DNA from 3 places in the Hydrogenophaga bisanensis genome. Region 1 is predicted to be linked to each of the others. Evidence: predicted binding sites of a transcription regulator. Region 1 holds the regulator's gene; each other region holds the start of a gene.

Region 1 (7,447 bases):
CTGTGCTGGGCAGTCACCTCGACCTTGAAGGTCTGTTCTGGCGAAAACCAGATCTCCCAGGCAACGTCACCCGCCGCGTCATACAAGGCCTGTTCGCTGTGGCAGGGGCCGTGCGAGAGCTGCACCAGCACGCGCTGGGCCAGCCGGCTGTGCAGGTTCAATTTGAGGGCGTCGCGCCAGGACCCGGTCAGCGCCACGCCGGCGCGGGGCCTGGCCACGGCATCTTCCCCCGTGATCCGCCGGACTTCGGTGGCCAGGTAATCCTCCACGCCGGCGGCGCAGGGCAAGAACAATTGCAGGGAGTTCACAGCTGTTTCCGAAGGTTGGCGGGTGCGATGCGCAGGGCCTCGCGGTATTTGGCCACAGTGCGCCGGGCGCACTCGATGCCCTGCTCCTTGAGCAGATCGGAAAGCTGATTGTCCGACAGGGGCTTGGCGGGGTCTTCGGCCGTGATGAACTGCTTGAGCAGGGCGCGAACCGCCGTGCTGGAGGCATTGCCACCGGTCTCGGTACCCAGCGAAGATCCGAAGAAGTACTTGAGTTCGTAGGTGCCGAATGGCGTGGCCATGTACTTGGCGGTGGTCACCCGGCTGATCGTGGACTCGTGCAGGCCGAGTTCGTCGGCGATCTCGCGCAGAACCAGCGGCCTCATCGCCAGCTCACCGTGCATGAAGAAGTTGCGCTGCCGCTCGACGATCGCACTGCTGACGCGCAGGATGGTGTCGAACCGCTGCTGGATGTTCTTGATGAACCAGCGGGCCTCCTGAAGGCGTTGCTGCATCGCTGCGTGACCGCCCTCGGCGTCCTTCGCGCCGCGCCCCTGTTTCAGGGCGCCGGCGTAGGCGTCCTGCAGGCGCAGGCGTGGCATCACATCCGGGTTGAGCTGCACCTTGAAGCCCCGTCCCGCGCGGCTGACGATCACGTCCGGCACGATGACATTGCGCTCGGCATCGGCAAAGCGCCGCCCCGGTTTGGGCTCCAGGGATGCAATCAGCGCCAGCCCCGACCGCACGAGGTCCTCTTCAAGACCGCACAGGGCGGCCAGCCGGCGCACATCGCGGCGAGCGATGAGTTCGGTCGGCTGCTGGCAGATGGCCAGTGCCGCCTGCGCCTGGGGACTGTTGCGCAGTTCCAGGATCTGCAGACGCAGACATTCGCGCAGATCGCGCGCACCGACACCGGAAGGGTCCATGCTGTGCAGCCAGCCCAGCGCCATCCGCAGGTACTCACCGGCCTCGTCCCGCTCCTCGGGGGCCGGGTCGGTGCCGGCGTCCGGGTACAGCTGGCGCCAGAAATCCGCAGCCAGTTCCTCGAGCGATTCGGTCAGGTACCCGTCCTCGTTGAGGGATTCGATCAGGAAGTACAGCGCGGCCTGCTCGTGCGGGTTCAGACGCAGACACCGCGCTTGGTCATGCAGGTGCGCCTGCAGCGTCACGGGTGTGCGGGCCAGATCCGCGGCACTGCGGGAGTCATCATCGTCACCCGTCCCGCGGGCGGGAGCGTCGCCGCCCCACTCGGCATCATCGGGTGCCATCTCGACGGACCCGTCGCCGTCCCAGCTTTCTTCCAGCGGACTGCTGCCGTCCGCCTGCGCCTCGATGTCCGAACCATCGTCTGAAGCAGGACCTTCGGTCGCGGCGTCGGTCTGCACCGCCTGCTCCGCGATCCGGTCACCGGCGGGCACCGGGGCATCCTGCTGCTCCAGTCCGAAGGCCTCACGGTCTGCCTGCTCGTCCCCGCGCTCCAGGAACGGGTTCTCGTCGAGCATCTGCTCGACTTCCTGGGCCATCTCCAGGGTGGACAACTGCAGCAGGCGGATCGATTGCTGGAGCTGGGGCGTGAGCGCCAGATGCTGCGAGACCCGCAGCGACAGTCCGGGTCTCATCACATCCGGAAGTGCTCGCCGAGATACACCCGACGCACATCCGCGTTGTCGATGATCTCGGCCGTCGTGCCGCTGGCCAGGACCTGGCCGTCGCTGATGATGTAGGCGTGATCGCAGATGCCCAGGGTCTCACGCACGTTGTGGTCGGTGATGAGCACACCGATGCCACGCCCCTTCAGAAAACTGATGATCTGCTGGATCTCGATCACGGCGATCGGATCGATGCCGGCAAACGGCTCATCCAGCAGGATGAAACGGGGACTGGTGGCCAGGGCGCGGGCAATCTCGACCCGACGGCGCTCCCCTCCCGACAGGGACGGTGCAGGGGAATCGCGCAAATGGTCAACGCGCAAATCCTTGAGCAGCTGGTCCAGCCTGCGTTCGATCTCGGGTACGGTCAACGCCCGGCCTTCGGCGTCCTTCTGCAATTCGAGCACCGCCCGGACGTTCTCCTGGACGGTGAGCTTGCGGAAGATGGACGCCTCCTGGGGGAGGTAACCCAACCCCAGGCGCGCGCGCCGGTGGATGGGCAACTGCTCGATACGGCGGTCATCCAGAAGGATCTCGCCACCGTCGGCGCGCAGCAGTCCGACGATCATGTAGAACGAGGTGGTTTTGCCAGCGCCATTGGGCCCGAGCAGTCCGACGACTTCCCCCTTGTCCACGGTCAACGAGACATCCTTGACCACCACGCGGCTGCCGTAGGACTTGCGCAGGTTCCGGACCTCCAGACGACTCTGGTAGGCCATCGGGGACGGCGGTGTCGACATGCCCCCCGTCACTTGCTTTTCTCTTGCAGGGACGTGCTCGGACGCAAGTTGGCCGGATCGGCCGCCGCCGGCGCCTGGGGAGGCAAGGGGTTACCCTGTGCGTCCTTCTGGATCGGGGTCAGCATGGCGCGCACACGGCCCGAGGGATTGGCGGCCGTCTTGCTGCCCGGACCACCCTTGACCGTGTAGATCTCGGTCTGGCTGTTGTAGGTGATCTGGCTGCCGACACTCTCGTCGTTGAGGAACGTCCCGCGGTAGCGGCGCATGACCGCCTGGCCGGTGAACACCACGGTTTCGGTCTGGCTCTCGTACTCGATCTTCTCGCCCTCGCCCTCGATCCACTCATCCAGACCTTCGCGCTTCTGACGGAAGAAGGCCAGTTTGCCAGGCGAACCGGTGAGCACCCCGAACTGGTTGCCGGCCGGATCCTGACGGACATCGGCACGGGCACCCCTCATGATGATGGTGCCCTTGGTGATGACCACATTGCCGGTGAAGACGCTGGTCTGCTTGACGTCGTCGTAACGCAAGGCATCGGCCTCGATGTTCATCGGCTTGTCGCGGTCGGCCAGCTCGGCCAGCGACACCGAGGGGACCAGCAATGCCGCAGCCATGACCAGCAGGGCCTGACGCGTCGCCTTGAGAGAAGGAATGAAGTGGGTCATGACTTGAGGGGGCACGATTCTTGCGATTCGTTTCATTGTAGCGGTGCCCATGCCGCCTGCACCGCCGGAGCGCACGGGCACACCCCCAAGCCGGGGGGATGTGGCACCCCCGGTACAGATCGGCAAGCTCAGCCCTTGCGGATCTCGGCGATCAGGGCGTTGGCCACCTGAACCGTACGGGGACCCTGTCCGGCCACGGTGAAGCGCCCGCCCACACCCAGGGCGGGTGTCCCTTCAATCTGGTAGGCATCCTGCAGCTGCACGGCACGGCGAGCCTTGCCGGTGACCGAGAAGGAGTTGAACAGGTCACTGAACTTCTTCTTGTCCACGCCCTGTTTGACGATCCAGTCGGTGATGGCCGACTCGGTCATCAGGCGCTGTTTGTCGACATGAATGGCGCGAAACACCTTTTGGTGCAGGCCATCGAGCTGGTCCATGGCCTCCAGCGTGTAGTAGAGGCGCTGCATGGGCACAAACGCTTCGCTGAAGGCCACCGGCACGCGCCGCGCCACCACACCGGCGGGTGCCTTTTTCTTCCAGTCCTCGAACACCGGTTCGAAGTTGAAGCAGTGGATGCAGCTGTAGGCAAAGAACTCGAGCACCTCCACCTGACCGGCCGGCGCATCGGCGGGCACGGGGCGACCGAGCTTGATGTAGTCGGAGCCCTCCTTGAAGCCGCCGATGCTGGCCTGCGCCCAGCCCGGCACCAGGGCTGCGGAAGCACCGAGCGCCAGCGCGCCGGTGGACAGGACATGACGGTGAAACTCTCGACGTTGCATTTTCAGGGACTCCTTGATGACCAGATGTTGGCTGGTTGGGGCGACGTGGCGCGCAAAAAGTTCCGCAGGCAGCGCTCAGCGCTGCACCCTGACCAGTGCGGCCTCGACCCCGTTGACCTCCAGCTGCTCACGGGTCGCGTCGGCGGCGCTGCGCTGGTTGAACGGGCCAACACGGACCCGGAACACCGGACGGCCATTCTGCTCGCGTTCGGTGACATCGGCCGCGATGCCCAGCATCGCCACCCGTGCGCGCTGGCTCTCGGCTTCCTGCTGGTTGCGGAAGGCCCCGACCTGCACAAAATAGATGAAGGGCTCCGCGGGCACGGCGGCAGACGGCGCGTCCTCCTTGCGCTGACCCTCCCGGGACTGCAGCAACTCGGCGATCGGGTCACGCGACTCGGCCTTCGGCGCTGCCGGGGCCGTGTCGGCCTCCTTGGCGGCGGGTTTGCTGTCCTCGTCGGTCTTGGGGGCCGCGGGCACCGGCGGAGGCGCCGCCGGCTTGACGCCGAGCTGGGCATTCGGATTCCAGCCCTTGTTCTTCTCGGCCTCGGCCGCATCCTGCTCGGGCTTGCGCGACAAGCCCCGATCCACAAAAGGCACCGGCACCTTGGTCACATAGACCGCCACGGCCAGCGCGATGCCCAGGCCGGCCAGCAAGCCAAGGACGAAGCCGATCAGGGTCCCCCCCTGAACCCGGCGTGACCGGGCAATGCGAATGTTCATGTCTGATCCGGTTACATCTTCTGCGGCGCGCTGACACCCAGCACGGCCAGACCATTGTGCAGCACCTGGGCCGTGGCGGCGACCAGCGCCAGACGCGCCTGCTTGACGGCCTCGTCGTCGACGAGGATGCGCTCGGCGTCGTAGTAGCTGTGGTACGCCGCCGCCAGCTCGCGCAGGTAGAAGGTCACGTCGTGCGGGGCGAAATCGGTGGCGGCCGCGCTGAGCATGCCCGGGAACTTGGCCAGCTGCAGCATCAGCGCCTGGGCCGCCGGTGTATCCAGGGCCGACAGGTCCACCTGCCCCAGGGTGTTGACGTCGCCCCCCCAGCTGGCCAGCACCGAGCAGATGCGCGCATGGGCGTACTGCACGTAGTACACCGGGTTGTCGTTGTTCTTCTGGACCGCCAGATCGACGTCGAAGGTGTACTCGGTGTCGGGCTTGCGCGAGAGCAGGAAGAAACGCACCGCATCCTTGCTGGTCCATTCGATCAGGTCGCGCAGCGTGACGTAGCTGCCGGCGCGCTTGCTGATCTTGACCTCTTCGCCGTTGCGGACCACGCGCACCATGGTGTGCAGCACGTAGTCGGGGTAGCCCTGCGGAATGCCCACACCGGCCGCCTGCAGGCCGGCACGCACCCGCGCGATGGTGCCGTGGTGGTCGGTGCCCTGAATGTTGATCACCTTGTCGAAGCCGCGCTCCCACTTGGTGATGTGGTAAGCCACGTCCGGCACGAAATAGGTGTAGGACCCGTCGCCCTTGCGCATGACGCGGTCCTTGTCGTCGCCGTAGTCGGTGGTCTTGAGCCACAGGGCGCCGTCCTGCTCGTAGGTCTTGCCGGCCTCGCGCAGCTTCTGCACCGTGGCGTCGACCTTGCCGCTGGTGTAGAGGCTTGACTCCAGGTAGTAGTTGTCGAACTTGACGGAAAAGGCCTTGAGGTCCAGGTCCTGCTCGTGACGCAGGTAGGCCACGGCAAAGAGGCGGATGTCGTCCAGCGCATCCGGATCACCGCTGGCGCTGAATTCGCGGTCGTCGGAATGCACCGTCTTCTTCGCCAGGTAGTCGTTGGCGATGTCCTGGATGTAGTCGCCGTTGTAGGCGGCCTCCGGCCACTGCTCGTCGCCGGGCTTGAAGCCCTGGATGCGCAGCTGCGTGCTGGTGGCCAGCGTGCCGATCTGCACGCCCGCGTCGTTGTAATAGAACTCGCGGTAGACCTCCCATCCCTGGGTCTCGTACAGGTTGCAGATGGCATCGCCCAGGGCGGCCTGACGGCCGTGCCCCACGTGCAGCGGACCCGTGGGGTTGGCGGACACGAATTCGACCATCAGGCGGCGGCCGTTGGACGGCTGGCAGCCGAATCGGGCGCCCTCGGCCAGGACCTCGCGCACGATCTGCTGCTTGGCCTCGGGCTTGAGGCGGATGTTGATGAAGCCGGGGCCGGCGATCTCGATATCGGCCACCCATTGCTGGTAGACCGGCAGCGCCAGCAGCGCCGCCTTGAGCTGATCGGCCACCTGGCGGGGATTGGCCTTGAGCGGCTTGGCCAGCTGCATGGCGGCGGTGACGGCGAAGTCACCGTGCGCGGCCACCTTGGGCGATTCGAAGGCGGCCTTGTCACCGGCGCCGGGGGCCAGTTGTTCGAGCGAGGCGGCCAGGCCCGCCAGCAATTCCTGTTTGATCTTGAGCATGGGGCAGGATTTTAGGTTCTCGGCGCCTCAGGCCGTCCGCAAGTGTTCCCGAGCGGCCGCCTTGACAGCGGCCGTCAGTCGCTGGGCCGACACCGGCTCACGTGCCCAGTGCTGCCAGTACAGCGCCACATCCACCGTGGCATCGGGCAGCACCTCGACCAGGCCTGGCCTGCCCGACAGGCTTTGCTCGGGCACCATGCCCCAGCCCAGACCCAGTTCGATGGCACGCTCGAAGGCATCCACGGCCGGTGCGAAATGGCGGGGGTAGTTCGGCTGTCGCAGGCCGAAGTGCTGCAGCAGGAACGCGTCCTGCAGCGCATCCTTGCGATTGAAGATGATGGCGGGATGGGCCAGCAGCTTGTGTGGCGAAACCGCGCCGCGTGACGTTCGGCAGCGCTGCACCACCGCCGGGGCGGCCACACAGCGGTAGCGCATGATGCCCAGCGGCTCGGCCACACAGCCGCGCATGGGCTGCGCCAGCGTGGTCACGCAGCCAATCACGTCCCCGCTCTTGAGCGCGTCGTGGGTGTGGTCCTGGTCGTCAATCATGATTTCCAGCAACAGGCGGTGGCGCTGCAACAGGGCCGCCACACCCGGCAGAAACCAGCTGGCCACGGAATCGGCGTTGATGGCCACGCTCAGGCTCTGCCACGCCGCCCCGGCACGGGATTCGGTGCCACCCTGCAGTCCGGCCAGCAGGTCGGACTCCATCAGCCGGACCTGCTTGACATGGGCCAGCAGCGCCTGCCCCGCGGCGGTCGCCCGCACAGTCTTGCCCCGCACCAGCAGACGCTGGCCCAGGTGCTCTTCCAGCGACTTGATGCGCAGCGACACCGCCGCCAGGGAAAGGGACAGCGCCTGCGCGGCGGGGCCGAATCCGCCGTGCTCGACCACCGCGGCCAGCGCATCCAGTTGACGGGCATCAAGCATTTGAAATTTC
Region 2 (7,447 bases), on a different contig from region 1:
AGGTCGGCCCATTTGCCGACTTCGAGCGAGCCGACGATGTGCGAGATGCCGTGTGCGATGGCTGGATTGATCGTGTACTTGGCGACGTAGCGCTTGACGCGGAAGTTGTCGTGGCGCGAGCTGTCTTCCGCCAGGGAACCGCGCTGCGCTTTCATCTTGTCGGCCGTCTGCCAGGTACGGATCACCACCTCGCCCACCCGCCCCATGGCCTGGCTGTCGCTGCTCATGATGCTGATGGCGCCCAGGTCGTGCAGGATGTCCTCGGCTGCGATCGTCTCGCGGCGGATACGGCTTTCGGCGAAGGCCAGGTCTTCGGGGATGGACGCGTCCAGGTGGTGGCAGACCATCAGCATGTCGACGTGTTCGTCGAGCGTGTTGACGGTGTAGGGCATGGTCGGGTTGGTGGACGAGGGCAGGAAGTTCGCCTCGCCGACCACGCGGATGATGTCGGGCGCGTGGCCGCCACCGGCGCCTTCGGTGTGAAAGGCGCAGAGGGTGCGGCCCTTGGTCGCGGCGATGGTGTCTTCCACGAAGCCCGACTCGTTGAGCGTGTCGGAGTGGATGGCGACCTGGGTGTCCGTCTCCTCGGCCACGTCCAGGCAGTTGCTGATGGCGCTGGGCGTGGTACCCCAGTCTTCGTGCAGCTTCAGGCCAATGACGCCGGCATTGATCTGCTCGCGCAGTGGTGCCGGCTGGCTGGCGTTGCCCTTGCCCAGGAAGCCGATGTTCATGGGCAGGCCATCGGCCGCCTGCAGCATGCGTTCGATATGCCAGGGGCCAGGTGTGCAGGTGGTGGCAAAGGTACCGGTGGCCGGGCCGGTGCCGCCGCCGAGCATGGTGGTCACGCCCGAGGCCAGGGCCTCGTCCACCTGCTGCGGGCAGATGAAGTGGATGTGGCTGTCGATGCCGCCAGCGGTGACGATGTAGCCTTCGCAGGAAATGATCTCGGTGCCGGCGCCGATGACGATGTCCACGCCCGGCTGCGTGTCGGGGTTGCCGGCCTTGCCGATGGCGACGATGCGGCCGTCCTTGAGGCCGATGTCGGCCTTGACGATACCCCAGTGGTCGACGATGAGGGCGTTCGTCAGCACGGTGTCCACAGCGCCTTCGGCCCGTGTGCGTTGAGATTGCGCCATGCCGTCGCGGATGGTCTTGCCGCCACCGAACTTGACCTCTTCGCCGTAGCCGCCGGCGGCCAGGGTGTAGTCCTTCTCGACCTCGATGACGAGGCCGGTGTCGGCCAGGCGCACCCGGTCGCCGACGGTAGGGCCGAACATGTCGGCATAGGCGCGTTTGGGGATGCTGGCCATCACAGTTTTCCTTGGGTCAGGCCGCGGAAGCCGAAGATCACGCGGTCGCCGGCGAAGTCCACCAGTTCCACCGTGCGTTGCTGGCCGGGCTCAAAGCGCACCGCGGTGCCGCTGGCGATGTTCAGGCGCTTGCCGCGCGCGGCGACGCGGTCGAAAGACAGCGCCGCGTTGGTCTCGGCAAAGTGGTAGTGCGACCCGACCTGTACCGGGCGGTTGGCGGTGTTCTGGACCACGAGGGTCAGCGGGGATCGGCCGGGGTTGAGGGGGTGTTCGCCCTCATCGATCAGGAGTTCGCCGGGGATCATTGGGGCATCCCTTACTTACGGGACATCCAGAGGGCGAGGCCGATCAGAGCGGCCGTACCGACAAACCCGAGCGTGTCGGTGGCATGCCAGTGGCTGCCGAACAGGCCATGGCCTTCATGGGCCAAGGCAGGAAGGGCAGCGAAGGTGAGGGCGAGGGAGGTGAGGTGCTTCATGAGGGGCTCCGGGAATCAGGCAATCGGTGTGTGCACGGTCACCAGCTTGGTGCCGTCGGGGAAGGTGGCTTCGACCTGAATGTCGGGAATCATCTCGGGCACGCCCTCCATCACGTCGTCGCGGCTGAGCACGCTGCGACCGTCGCTCATCAACTGGGCCACGGTCTTGCCATCGCGTGCGCCCTCCATCACGGCCGCGCTGATCAGCGCCACCGCTTCCGGATAGTTGAGCTTGAGGCCGCGCGCCTTGCGACGCTCGGCCAGCAGGGCGGCGGTGAAGATCAGCAGCTTGTCTTTCTCTCTCGGGGTCAGTTCCATGGTGTCACTCGTCCTGAATGTCACCCGGGGTTCAGCAAATACCGTGCCCCGGTTGCCGCGTGGCATGAAAACTGCGACTCGGTCCCTGTGAACGCGCACGAATCCTTGCCCCCCATGACATCCGACAAGGCCGCGCCGGCGCCCGGGGAAGCTCCCCAGCGCATCATCAAGGTGCGTCGCGACTACAACAGCTGGGTGGCCAGCGAGACCATGGAGGACTACGCGCTGAGGTACACGCCGCAGCGCTTTCGCCGGTGGAGTGAATGGCGGGTGGCCAACACGGCCTTCGGCGTCTCTTCCTTTCTGGTGCTGGAAGCGGTGGGTGCAACGCTGCTGGTGCAGTACGGCTTTGTCAACGCGGCGCTGGCCATCCTGTGCACCGGTCTGATCATCTTTCTGGCGGGGCTGCCCATCAGCGTGTACGCGGCCCGCCATGGGGTGGACATGGATCTGCTGACGCGGGGCGCGGGTTTCGGTTACATCGGCTCGACCATCACGTCGCTGATCTACGCCTCGTTCACCTTCATCTTCTTTGCGCTGGAGGCGGCCGTGATGGCCTATGCCCTGGAACTGGCGCTGGGCATCCCGCCGGCCTGGGGCTACCTGATCTGTGCGGTGGTGGTGATCCCATTGGTGACGCACGGTGTCTCGGTGATCAGCCGGTTCCAGGTGTGGACGCAGCCTTTGTGGCTGGGCCTGATGGTGGTGCCCTTTTTGGCGGTGGCCTGGCATGAACCCGGTGCATTCGGGCAGGTGATGCACTACGGAGGTGCAGATGGTCAGGGTGGTGCCTTTTCCTGGCACCTGTTTGGTGCTGCCTTGACCGTGGGCATTGCGCTGATCACCCAGATGGGTGAGCAGGCGGACTACCTGCGGTTCATGCCGCCCGCGCGACCAGGGCGCCAGTGGCGCTGGTGGGCCGGTGTGATCGCCGGGGGGCCGGGGTGGGTGGTCCCCGGGGTGCTCAAGATGCTGGGGGGCGCTGTCCTGTGTCACCTGGCCATTACCCACATGGTGCCGGTGGAGCGGGCTGTCGATCCCAACCAGATGTACCTGGTGGCCTATGAGTACCTGCTTCCCTACGGGTGGGCGGTGGCTGCCACGGCCGTGTTCGTGGTCGTCTCCCAGATGAAGATCAACGTGACCAACGCGTACGCCGGGTCACTGGCCTGGAGCAACTTCTTCTCCCGCCTGACGCACAGCCATCCTGGCCGGGTCGTTTGGGTGGTCTTCAACATCCTGATCGCGTTCATGCTCATGGAGATGAATGTGTTTCAGGCCATTGGTGAGGTGCTCGGGCTTTATTCCAACATCGCGATTGCCTGGATCATGTCGGTGGTGGCGGACCTGGTCATCAACAAGCCGATGGGGTGGTCTCCCCGGGGCATCGAGTTCAAGCGCGCCCACCTGTACGACATCAACCCGGTGGGTGTCGGGGCCATGGGGCTGGCCTCGTTGCTCTCCATCGCTGCCCACATCGGACTGATGGGAGAGGGCGCGCAGGCGTTTTCGGCCGTGATTGCCATGGTGACGGCACTGGTGGCGGCACCGATCATTGCCAGGGTCACCAAGGGGCGCTACTACATGGCCAGGGAGCCCGCTCCGTACGCCCCGCCGCCGGGCAGCGACCACCGCTGGAGCGTTCACCGGTGCGTCATCTGCGAACGGGAGTACGAAGGCCCCGATATGGCTCATTGTCCCGCCTACCAGGGCCACATCTGCTCGTTGTGCTGCTCGCTGGATGCGCGCTGCGGTGATCTCTGCAAGCCCCATGCGCGCCTGTCGGTCCAGTGGCAGTCGGCCTTGCGCCATGTGCTGCCCAGGCGGGCATGGCCTTACCTCAAGGGCGGACTGGCGCATTACCTGCTGCTGATGATGGTGGTCGCCCCTGCCTTGGCGGCGGTGCTGGGGCTGCTGTACCGGCAGGAATTGCTCGGCCTTGGCGATCGGCTGTTTGACAGCGACGCCGGTCTGGCGCAGACACTGGATGCCGCGGTACGCTCCGGTTTTCTGCGGGTGTATGCCGTGCTGATGTTGGTGGCGGCCACCGTCTGCTGGTGGCTGGTGCTGGCCCACAAGAGCCGGGAAGTGGCGCAGGAGGAGTCCAACCGGCAGACCCGCCTGTTGATGAAAGAGATCGAATCGCATCGCAAGACGGACGAAGCCCTGCAGCAGGCCAGGCGCGTGGCCGAAACGGCCAGCCAGGCCAAGACCCGCTACATCAGCACCATCAGCCACGAACTGCGCACGCCGCTCAACAGCATCCTCGGCTATGCGCAACTGCTGCAGGAGGACGCGGACATGCCCGAGCACCGCGCGCACGCCATCCGGGTGATCCGGCGCGGTGGTGAGCATCTGCTGTCGCTGATCGAGGGCACGCTGGACATTGCGCGCATCGAGTCGGGCAAGCTGGCACTCGATGTGCGCCCCATGGCGTTTGCGGCCAGCCTTCAGGAGGTGGCCAGCCTGTTCGAATTGCAGGCGGCGGCCAAGGGGCTGAGCTTTGTCTATGAGCCGGTGATGCAGGGCCGGCAGACCCTGCCGCTCACCGTGAGGGCCGACGAAAAGCGCCTGCGTCAGATCCTGATCAACCTGCTGGGCAACGCGGTCAAGTTCACGCGGCAGGGCAGTGTTTGCCTGCGGGTGTCCTACGCCCGCGAGATGGCGCAGTTCGAGGTCCGCGACACGGGACCCGGCATGAGTCCCGAAGAGCTGGCACGCGTGTTCGAGCCCTTTGCGCGGGGCCACCAGGGCGAGACATCTGGCTCCCAGCCAGGGGCGGCCGGCAGCAATGGAACCGGCCTGGGGCTGACCATTGCACGCATGCTCACCGATCTGATGGGAGGGGAGATGTCCGTGCGCAGCACCCCGGGGCAAGGCACGGTGTTCACGGTCCGCCTGTTTCTGCCCGAGTTGCGGGATGTGGTGGTCCAACGTCCAGCCGTTCAGGCCATGAAAGGATACTCGGGGCCGCGACGCCGGGTGCTGGTGGTCGACAACGAGGAAGCCGACCGTGAGCTGGTCACCCGCTGGCTGCAGCCACTGGGGTTCGAGGTGCAGATGGCGACCAGTGGTGACGACGCGCTCCGGTGGCTGGACGGCTTGCAGCCTGGTGATGCTGCGGCACCGCATGTCATCCTGCTGGACCTGGCCATGCCAGGCATTGATGGCTGGGAGACCCGGCGGCGCCTGCTGGCGGGAGGTTGGTCGTCGGTGCCGATGGCGATCGTGTCGGCCAATGCCTTCGACAAGGGGCTGCTGCAGACGGACCCGGGCCATGGCCAGGGGTTGTTGCCACAGGACTTTCTGGTCAAGCCGGTCCGGCGCGAGGAGCTGCTGGGCTGGCTGGGACGACAGTTGTCGATCGACTGGATCGAGGTGGCTGAGTCCGATCGGTCAGCCTCTGGGCCGGTACCGCCACCCACCGCGCCGGAGGATAAGGCCGCCTTGCTCAAGCCCGGCGAAGAGGCCTCGCTGCTGGAATGTCTGCGCCTGGGCTACGCCCGAGGGGTTCTGCGGTGGCTCGATGACTGGGCAGCCAGCGGTCCGGCACAGGCCCAGTTGGCCGCACAGTGGCGTCAGCTGGCCCGTGAATTCCGCTTTGAAGCGATTGAAGAGGCGGTGATGAAACATGCGAAGCACTGACATCCCTGACAGGCACCCGCTGCCACCGAGTCTGCGGCCCGCACCGCTGCAGCAGCGCCAGGCTTTGGTGGTGCTGGTCGTCGATGATGTGCCCGACAACGTGGCGCCCTTGCACGACGCACTGGATGAGGCTGGCTACGAAGTGCTGGTGGCCCTGGATGGCGAGAGCGCACTGCGTCGCACTGCACAGGCGTTGCCGGATGTGATCCTGCTCGATGCGGTCATGCCCGGGATGGACGGTTTCGAGGTGGCCAGACGGCTGAAGAGCGACCCGTTGACCGCGGCCATTCCGATCATTTTCATGACCGGCCTGACCGAGACGGAGCACCTGGTCGCCGCGCTGGACGCTGGCGGGGTGGACTATGTGACCAAGCCCATCAAGCCACGCGAGGTGATGGCTCGCATGGGGGTGCATCTTCGTACTGCTCGCCATGCCATGGAGGGTGCGGTCGAGCGTGAACAGGCCAGGCACGCACTGGATGCGTTCGGGTACGCCACCATCACCGTGCGCGAACACGATGGCCGCCTGATGTGGCAGACCCCGCTGGCCCGGGAACTCCTGCAACGCTACTGCGGTACGCAGGCCCCCGAGACGCCCGCGCTGGTGCTGCAATGGCTGCGCCGGCATGTGCCTGCCATCGTCAGCACCGAGGGGCAGGCTCAGGAGCCCCCCCGCCTCACGCTCGAGGATGGTCCCAGGCGCCTGACCTTTCGCCTGCATCTGCAGGTGGGCGACCCAGCCGATGCCAGTCCCAACGGGGAAGGCGGTGACTGGTTGATCGTGATGCAGGAGACCTCGGACGCGGCCGTACTCGAAGCCCTGGCCCAGGCCTTCGGCCTGACGGCACGCGAGGCCGAGGTGCTGTACTGGGTGGTCAAGGGGAAGATCAACCGCGACATCGGCGACATCCTCGGGTCGAGTCCCGCGACGGTGAAGAAGCATCTGGAACGCATCCACGCCAAGCTGGGGGTGGAGACACGCACCGCGGCAGCGGCGATGGCGATCAACCGGGTGCCGATGCTGCAGTCGCAGCGGGGTTGATGCGCCTGACGTACGCCACCCGGCGTACAGACGTTTTTCAGGGTTCTCCCTAGCATCCGTCTGACCCCACCGCAAAGCCTGTTGAGGGCCTGCGGTGGCGAAAGTCAGACCCACCAACGGATGTTCCTGAAACCTGGAGAAGCGCCATGATGCAACGTCGATTCACCCTCAAAGCCCTGACGGTCGCCACCGCCCTGGGCGCCTTCGGTCTCACCACCGCCCATGCCGCCGACACCATCAAGGTCGGCATCCTGCACAGCCTGTCGGGCACCATGGCCATCTCCGAGACAGTGCTCAAGGACGTGGCCCTGATGACGATCGACGAGATCAACGCCAAGGGCGGCGTGCTGGGCAAGAAGCTGGAGCCCGTGGTGGTGGACCCCGCCTCCAACTGGCCGCTGTTTGCCGAAAAGGCCAAACAGCTGATCGACCAGGACAAGGTGGCCGTGGTGTTCGGTTGCTGGACGTCCGTCAGCCGCAAGTCGGTGCTGCCGGTGTTCGAAGAAAAGAACTCGCTGCTGTTCTACCCCGTGCAGTACGAAGGCGAAGAGCTGTCCAAGAACGTGTTCTACACCGGCGCTGCGCCCAACCAGCAGGCCATTCCTGCCGTGGAATACCTGATGAGCAAGGATGGCGGCTCGGCCAAGCGCTTCG
Region 3 (7,447 bases), on a different contig from region 1:
CGGCCGCCTGGCCTTTCACGTCGGCCAGATCGGGGTAGGGTTCGGACGTACCCAGTGCCGAGGAGGCCAGCCGCAGCCAGCCCCCATCGTCGATGGGCTCGGGCAGTGGCTCACCCGCCCGCTCGGGCAGAAATCGCTGCACCACGTCCAGCAGGTGCCTGGCCCGGTAGACCTGCGCCATGGGCACGAGGGCGGCTTCCTCGGCGCTGTCCGGTGGCAGCACCAGCCGCGCGGGGGCCTGATCGCCGGCGGACCCGCTGTGCAAGGCCAGGCTCATGGCTAGGGCCCCGCGCACCGGGCGCAGCTCGCCGCCCAGCGACAGTTCGCCGGCGAATTCCCACCCCTTGAGCTTGGCGGCATCCACCTGGCCGCTGGCCGCCAGGATGCCCAAGGCAATCGGCAAGTCGAAGCGGCCCGAATCCTTGGGCAGGTCGGCGGGAGCCAGGTTGACAGTGATGCGCTTGTTGCTGGGGAACTCCAGTCCGGCGTTGGCGATGGCCGAGCGGACCCGTTCGCGCGCCTCCTTGACCTCGGTGTCGACCAGACCGACCAGCGTGAAGCTGGGCAGGCCGTTGGCCAGGTGCACTTCCACCTGCACCGGGCGCGCCTGAAGACCCTGCAGTGCACGGCTGTGCACCAAGGACAGACTCATGGTGTATTCCTTCCCTGTTTCGGTGCATTTGTCGGCCATGGCTGGCTGGACGACCTTGTTGCACCTGTTTTGTGCATGCCGGGGCTTCTGAACGGCCGCCGGGCTGGGGATCATGGCACGCGGTCCACCGCGCACGCACCCTCAGGCGAGGGAAAAGCGGCATTTCCACGACAGTGCCGGTGCTGGAGAGCATCCGAGGTGGAGGTGGCCTGGCACGTTCCCTGCTAGACCCTTGGGGCGAACGTTTCGAAACATTGGAGTGCCCATGAACACCGTCGCATCCAAGGTGGCCGTCGTCCTCAGGGGCGCTGCCATGAATCTCAGCCCCGCGGCCGGCCTCACCGCCTGAACCGCAACCATCGACAAGAGGGAACAGCACATGAAAATGGTCTCCGCCATCATCAAGCCGTTCAAGCTGGACGAAGTGCGCGAAGCACTCTCCGGCATGGGCGTTCAAGGCATCACCGTCACCGAGGTCAAGGGCTTCGGTCGCCAGAAGGGCCATACCGAGCTCTATCGCGGCGCCGAATACGTCGTCGACTTCCTGCCCAAGGTCAAGATCGAGGCGGCCGTGGCCGACGAGCTCGTCGACCGGGTCATCGAAGCCATCGAAGGCGCTGCCCGCACCGGCAAGATCGGCGACGGCAAGATCTTCGTCTCTCCCCTGGAACAGGTCGTCCGCATCCGCACCGGTGAAACCGGCAAGGAAGCCCTCTGATCACGACCCCGTCACAAGAAAGATCACGGACATGAAAAAGCTCATTGCTTCACTGCTCCTGGGACTGGGACTGGCCTTTGGTGGCCTGAACGCGGTTGCCCAGACCACCACCGAGGCGCCGGCCGCTGCTGCTGCGCCTGCGGACGCCTCGGCCGCTCCCGCCGCCGTGGCGGCACCCGCTGCTGAACCTGCCGCTGCGCCCGCCGAGGCCGCTGCTGCCGAAGCCCCTGTCAAGGAAACCGTCGACAAGGGTGATGTGACCTGGATGATGATTTCCACCATCCTGGTGATCCTGATGGTCATCCCCGGTCTGGCCCTGTTCTACGGTGGCCTGGTGCGCAGCAAGAACATGCTGTCGGTGCTGATGCAGGTCATGGTCGTCTTCTCGCTGATCTCCGTGCTGTGGGCCGTCTATGGCTACAGCGTGGCGTTCGGCGGCGAGGGCCTGATCATCGGCGGCCTGGACAAGGTGTTCCTGGCGGGCGTGACGCCGGAGTCGCTGGCAGCGACCTTCACCCCCGGCGTGATGATTCCCGAGTACATCTTCATCGCCTTCCAGGCCACGTTTGCCGGCATCACCTGCGCGCTGATCGTGGGCTCGTTCGCCGAGCGCATCAAGTTCAGCGCCGTGCTGCTCTTCTGCGCCCTGTGGTTCACCTTCAGCTACCTGCCGATCGCCCACATGGTCTGGGGCGCTGGCGGCTACCTGTTCGACAAGGGCGCGCTGGACTTCGCCGGCGGCACCGTGGTGCACATCAATGCGGCCATGGCCGGTCTGGTGGGTGCCTATGTGGTGGGCAAGCGCATTGGCTACGGCAAGGAAGCCATGGCCCCGCACAGCCTGACCCTGACTATGGTGGGGGCTTCCCTGCTGTGGGTGGGCTGGTTCGGTTTCAACGCCGGCTCCAACCTGGAAGCCAACGGCGGCACGACCCTGGCGTTCATCAACACCCTGGTGGCCACCGCGGCCGCTGTGCTGGCCTGGTGCATTGGCGAGTCCCTGTCCAAGGGCAAGGCCTCGATGCTGGGTGCGGCCTCCGGTGCTGTCGCCGGTCTGGTGGCCATCACCCCGGCCTGCGGTACCGTCGGCCCCATGGGCGCCATCGTCATCGGTCTGGTCTCCGGCTTCCTGTGCCTGTGGGGCGTCACCGGTCTCAAGAAGATGCTCGGTGCCGACGACTCGCTGGACGTGTTCGGCGTGCACGGCGTCGGTGGCATCGTCGGTGCCCTGCTGACCGGTGTGTTCTCGGCCGCTTCCCTGGGTGGCGTCAAGGCCGACGGCTACTCCATCGGCAGCCAGCTGCTGGTGCAGGCCGAAGGTGTGGTCATCACCATGGTCTGGTCGGCGGTGGTGGCGTTCATCGTCTACAAGATTGTCGACATGGTGCTGGGTCTGCGCGTGAGTGAAGAAGCCGAGCGCGAAGGTCTGGACATCAGCTCGCACGGCGAGACGGCCTACAACCGTTGATGCCGCAACCCGCGTGGTGAGCAGCACGCCGAGAGGAATGATGCTGCCACGCTGTCTCTGAGAGTCTCCTTTGGATGTTCACCCCGCGTTGCCGAAAGGCACGCGGGGTCTTTTTTTGTCCCCCACGCGGGGGAGGCGAGATGGGCCATCCCCCGCTAGCATCGGCGGCCAACAGGGGAAGAAAGACCGGGAGGAGAAGAGCCATGACCACACGCGACCGGCATTGGATTGTTCTGGCGCTGGTCGCGTCGCTGGCCATGCCGGCCTGGGCGGGCAGCGCCAAGGCGCGTGAGGCCGCCCCGCGCGAGGCCGCACGCGTGAAGTTTCTGGACAGTGGCAGCGGCGAGACAAAGGCGGCACGGGAGAAGCGTTTGCGGCGGGAGTGCCGAGGACGCCCGAATGCCGGCGCCTGCCTCGGGTTTACCCGCTGACCCGCAGCCTCGGGCAGAGCGCTCTCGACGGGCAGGCGGCCGCGATTGCAGCGCGGCGTGCAAAAAATTCAACGGCGCGGGCGGGCCCGGTCGCTACCATCACGGCCATGAGCGACATCCCCACGAACGATTCCCCCCAGGGTCTGATCGACCAGGTGCGCGCGGCCATGGCCGACCGGACGCCGTTGCGCATCACCGGCGGCGGTACCAAGAACTTCTATGGCGAGGCGACGTCGGGGCGTCCGCTGGACGTCCGTGAGTGGACGGGCATTGTCAGTCACGAACCGACCGAGCTGGTCATCACCGTGCGGGCCGGCACGCCGCTGGCCGAGGTGCAGGCTGCGCTGGCGCAGAAGGGCCAGCATCTGCCTTTCGATCCCCCGCGTCTGGGGACCGGCTCGACCATTGGAGGGGTGGTGGCTTCGGGTCTTGCCGGTCCGGCACGCGCCACGGTGGGTGGCGTGCGGGATTTTGTGCTCGGCGCCCAGTTTGTGGATGGCCAGGGCCACTGGCTGACCTTCGGCGGCCAGGTGATGAAGAACGTGGCCGGCTACGACATCAGCCGTGCCCTGGCGGGTTCCATGGGGACACTGGGGGTGATCACTCACCTCTCGCTCAAGGTGCTGCCTGTGGCACCGGCCGAGGCCACGCTGGTCTTCCGTCTGGGCCAGCATGAGGCGCTGGAGCAGTTGCACCGTTGGGGTGGTCAGCCCCTGCCGCTGAACGCCTCCTGCTGGGTACGCGACGAGACGGCGCCGGATGCGCCCGAGCTGCTGTTTGTGCGCCTGCGCGGCGCGGTGGCGGCGGTCGAGGCCGCTGGCGAACGCATGCTGCGTGAGGTGGCGGGGGGCCAGCGCATGGACAACACCCAGGCCGCGGCGGACTGGGACGCCTGTCGCGACCATGCCTTGCCGTTTTTCCGGCCGGCGGCACCCGACCTGTGCCTCTGGCGCCTGTCGGTGCCACAGACCGCGCCGGTGCTGGAGCTGCCGTACCCGCAGCTGGTGGAATGGCAAGGCGCCCAGCGCTGGCTCTGGGCCCCGGCCAGCGCCGCCACAGCCGTCCGTGCGGCGGCCGCGGCGGTCCAGGGCCACGCCACCCTGTTCCGGCCCGGCGCCGATGGCGCGCCTGGTGTGCGCCGCTTCGACACCGAAAGTCCTGCCCTGCAGGCCATCACCCGCCGCCTGCGCGAAGCCTTCGACCCGCAGGGTTTGTTCAACCCGGGCCGGATGGGATAAGTCATGCAAACCAACCTCGCCCCCGAATTCAAAGGCACCGCCGACGGCATCGCCGCCGAGGCCATCCTGCGCAAGTGCGTGCACTGCGGCTTCTGCACCGCCACCTGCCCGACCTACCAGCTGCTCGGCGACGAGCTGGATGGTCCGCGAGGGCGCATCTACCTGATGAAGCAGGTGCTCGAAGGCGCCGAGCCCACGCGCGCCACCCAGATGCACCTGGACCGCTGCCTGACCTGCCGCAACTGTGAGAGCACCTGCCCCAGCGGGGTGGACTATGGCCACCTGGTCGACATCGGCCGCAAGATCGTGGACGCCAAGGTGCCTCGCCCGGCGGGAGAGAAGGCTGTGCGCTGGCTGCTCAAGGAAGGCCTGACCTCGCCCGCCTTCGGCCCGGCCATGAAGCTGGGCCAGCTGGTGCGTGGTCTGCTGCCCGAGACGCTGAAGAACAAGGTGCCCGCCAGGCAGGACGCCGGCCGCTGGCCGACGGCCACGCATGCGCGCAAGGTGCTGATGCTCGCGGGCTGCGTGCAGCCGGCCATGATGCCCAACATCAACACCGCCACCGCGCGCGTGCTCGACGCCGCCGGCATCCAGACCGTGGTGGCGCCCGAGGCGGGCTGTTGCGGCGCGGTCAAGTTCCACCTGAATGACCAGGACGGCGGCACGGCGCAGATGCGCGCCAACATCGACGCCTGGTGGCCGCACGTGGAGCAAGGGGTGGAGGCCATCGTGATGAACGCCTCGGGGTGCGGCGTCACGGTCAAGGAATACGGCCATATCCTGCGTGACGACCCGGCGTACGCCGCCAAGGCGGCGCGCATCAGCGAACTGACCCGTGACCTCAGCGAGTTGCTGCCAGCGCTGGTGCCGGTGCTCCAGCCCAAGCTGGCTGCCAAGCCCGACACCAGGAAAGTCATCGGCTTTCATCCGCCCTGCACGCTGCAGCACGGGCAGAAGCTCAAGGGCGGCGTCGAGACGCACCTGGCGGCGCTGGGTTTCACGGTGCAGGTGGCGCGCAACGAATCGCACCTGTGCTGCGGTTCGGCCGGCACTTACTCGGTACTCAACCCAGAGCTGGCCTATCAGCTGCGTGATCGCAAGCTCGGCCACCTGAGCGAACTGCAACCGGCGGTGATTGCCAGTGCCAACATCGGATGCATCACGCACCTGCAAAGCGGCACCGATACCCCGGTGCGTCACTGGGTGGAACTCCTGGATGAGGCGCTGACCTGACAGGGACCGGCATTTGCGCACACCCGATAACGGGCTCGGAAGACAGTGCACAAAAAGTAATGTCTTTGTCGTGGGTTGGGGGTAAGCTGCATCCGTGCTGACCGGGGCGTCCGGGCAGTGCCGCTTTGTCAACCAACGCAACCGGAGGAGAGCACCATGGGATTTTTCAGCAACATCCTGGAGAAGCTGGGCATGAAGGAAGCGGCGGCGGCGCCGGTGATCACGCCGCCTGCGGCCGTGGCCCCGGCAGCGCCTGCGCCCGCGGCGGTCGCGGCAGCACCGGCCGAACCGGTGGTGCAACCCATCGCCATGGTCGACGTCATGACCCTGCTGGCCGAAAAGGCGGCCAAGCATCCCGAGAAGCTCAACTGGAAGACGTCCATCGTCGACCTGCTCAAGCTGCTGGGCCTGGACAGCAGCCTGGCTGCGCGCAAGGAGCTGGCCAAGGAGTTGTACTGCCCTGATGAACTGATGAGCGACTCGGCCAGGATGAACATGTGGCTGCACAAGAATGTGCTGGGCCACATCGCCGCCAACGGTGGCAACATTCCCAAAGAGCTGCTCTGAGAAACGCGGGCCGAAGGGGTCCGCACCTTGGGGTGGCATTGCCTGAGTGAGGAACCATGATCGCTGCTCTGGCCACCCTGCTGGTTTTTCAGTTGCTGGGCGAGGCGCTGGTGCGCACGCTGGGCCTGCCGGTGCCCGGCCCGGTGCTGGGTCTGGCCCTGCTGCTGCCCGTGCTGGCCTGGCGGCCATCGGTGCTGGCCATGGTCCGGCCCACCGCACAGACCCTGCTGCAGCACCTGTCGCTGCTGTTCGTGCCGGCGGGCGTGGGGGTGATGCTGCACCTGCAGCGACTGGGTGACGAGGCGCTGGCGATTGGTGTGGCGCTGGTGCTCTCCACCTGGATCGGGCTGGTGGCGGCGGCCCTGACCCTGCAGGCGCTGATGCGGCTGACCCGTGGTTCTGAACCCGATGCCGCCTCGCCGGAGGGGCGGTCTTGAACGCCGGGTTGCCGCTGGCCGAAGGTGCCGCCGGCCGACTGGCCGATGTCTGGGTCTACCTCTCGGCCACGCCGCTGCTGGGTCTGACGGTGACGCTGCTGATGTACCAGGGCGCGTTCGTGCTGTATCGGCGCAGCGGCTTTCATCCGCTGGCCAATCCGGTGGCGTTTTCGGTCATCGGTCTGGGGCTGCTGCTCTGGGCCACGGGCACCCCCTATGCCACCTATTTCGAGGGTGCGCAATTCGTGCACTTTCTGCTCGGGCCGGCCACGGTGGCGCTGGCCGTGCCGCTGCTGGAGCAACTGCCGCGCCTCAAGCGCCTGTGGCTGCCACTGTTCGGTGCCCTGGTGGCCGGCACCCTGGCGGCCACCGTCAGCGCCATCGGCATCGGCTGGTTGCTGGGCGCCTCCAAGGCCACGCTGGCCTCGCTGGCGCCCAAGTCGGTCACCACCCCGGTGGCCATGGGGATCGCCGAGCAGATTGGGGGGCTGCCCTCGCTGACGGCGGTGCTGGTGGTGAGCACCGGCATCCTGGGTGCGGCCACCGCGCGCTACCTGTTCGATGCGCTGCGCATCAGCGACCCGGCGGTGCGGGGCTTCGCGCTGGGCACGGCGGCGCACGGCATCGGCACCGCGCGGGCCTTTCAGGTCAGTGAGGAAATGGGGGCCTTCGCCGGCCTGGCCATGGGCCTGTCGGCCTTGTT

Evidence for each region. Region 1 encodes sigma-54, which starts transcription at its own class of promoters, with help from an activator protein. Its sites were predicted from a motif close to TGGCANGNAANCTGCTTT; they were not measured.
Region 2: a site for sigma-54 is predicted at 2,138-2,155, ahead of ACFQNJ_RS08780 (urease subunit gamma). Genes of this name have one in related genera too.
Region 3: a site for sigma-54 is predicted at 863-880, ahead of ACFQNJ_RS15115 (P-II family nitrogen regulator). Genes of this name have one in related genera too.

Annotation. Positions count from the first base shown of each region.
Region 1 is NZ_JBHTBX010000008.1:18,450-25,896, forward strand. Features, by position in the region: gene ACFQNJ_RS12690 (THUMP domain-containing class I SAM-dependent RNA methyltransferase) at 1-308, opposite strand, end outside; gene rpoN (RNA polymerase factor sigma-54) at 305-1,885, opposite strand; gene lptB (LPS export ABC transporter ATP-binding protein) at 1,885-2,655, opposite strand; gene lptA (lipopolysaccharide transport periplasmic protein LptA) at 2,664-3,320, opposite strand; gene ACFQNJ_RS12710 (thiol:disulfide interchange protein DsbA/DsbL) at 3,449-4,099, opposite strand; gene ACFQNJ_RS12715 (SPOR domain-containing protein) at 4,175-4,822, opposite strand; gene argS (arginine--tRNA ligase) at 4,834-6,507, opposite strand; gene ACFQNJ_RS12725 (HTH-type transcriptional regulator ArgP) at 6,535-7,437, opposite strand.
Region 2 is NZ_JBHTBX010000005.1:54,939-62,385, reverse strand. Features, by position in the region: gene ureC (urease subunit alpha) at 1-1,310, opposite strand, end outside; gene ACFQNJ_RS08790 (urease subunit beta) at 1,310-1,615, opposite strand; gene ACFQNJ_RS08785 (hypothetical protein) at 1,627-1,788, opposite strand; gene ACFQNJ_RS08780 (urease subunit gamma) at 1,804-2,106, opposite strand; gene ACFQNJ_RS08775 (hybrid sensor histidine kinase/response regulator) at 2,221-5,751, shown strand; gene ACFQNJ_RS08770 (response regulator transcription factor) at 5,738-6,793, shown strand; gene urtA (urea ABC transporter substrate-binding protein) at 6,943-7,447, shown strand, end outside.
Region 3 is NZ_JBHTBX010000011.1:18,195-25,641, forward strand. Features, by position in the region: gene ACFQNJ_RS15110 (YifB family Mg chelatase-like AAA ATPase) at 1-652, opposite strand, end outside; gene ACFQNJ_RS15115 (P-II family nitrogen regulator) at 1,032-1,370, shown strand; gene ACFQNJ_RS15120 (ammonium transporter) at 1,402-2,838, shown strand; gene ACFQNJ_RS15125 (hypothetical protein) at 3,042-3,269, shown strand; gene glcE (glycolate oxidase subunit GlcE) at 3,377-4,507, shown strand; gene glcF (glycolate oxidase subunit GlcF) at 4,511-5,740, shown strand; gene ACFQNJ_RS15140 (DUF3597 domain-containing protein) at 5,897-6,307, shown strand; gene ACFQNJ_RS15145 (CidA/LrgA family protein) at 6,364-6,744, shown strand; gene ACFQNJ_RS15150 (LrgB family protein) at 6,741-7,447, shown strand, end outside.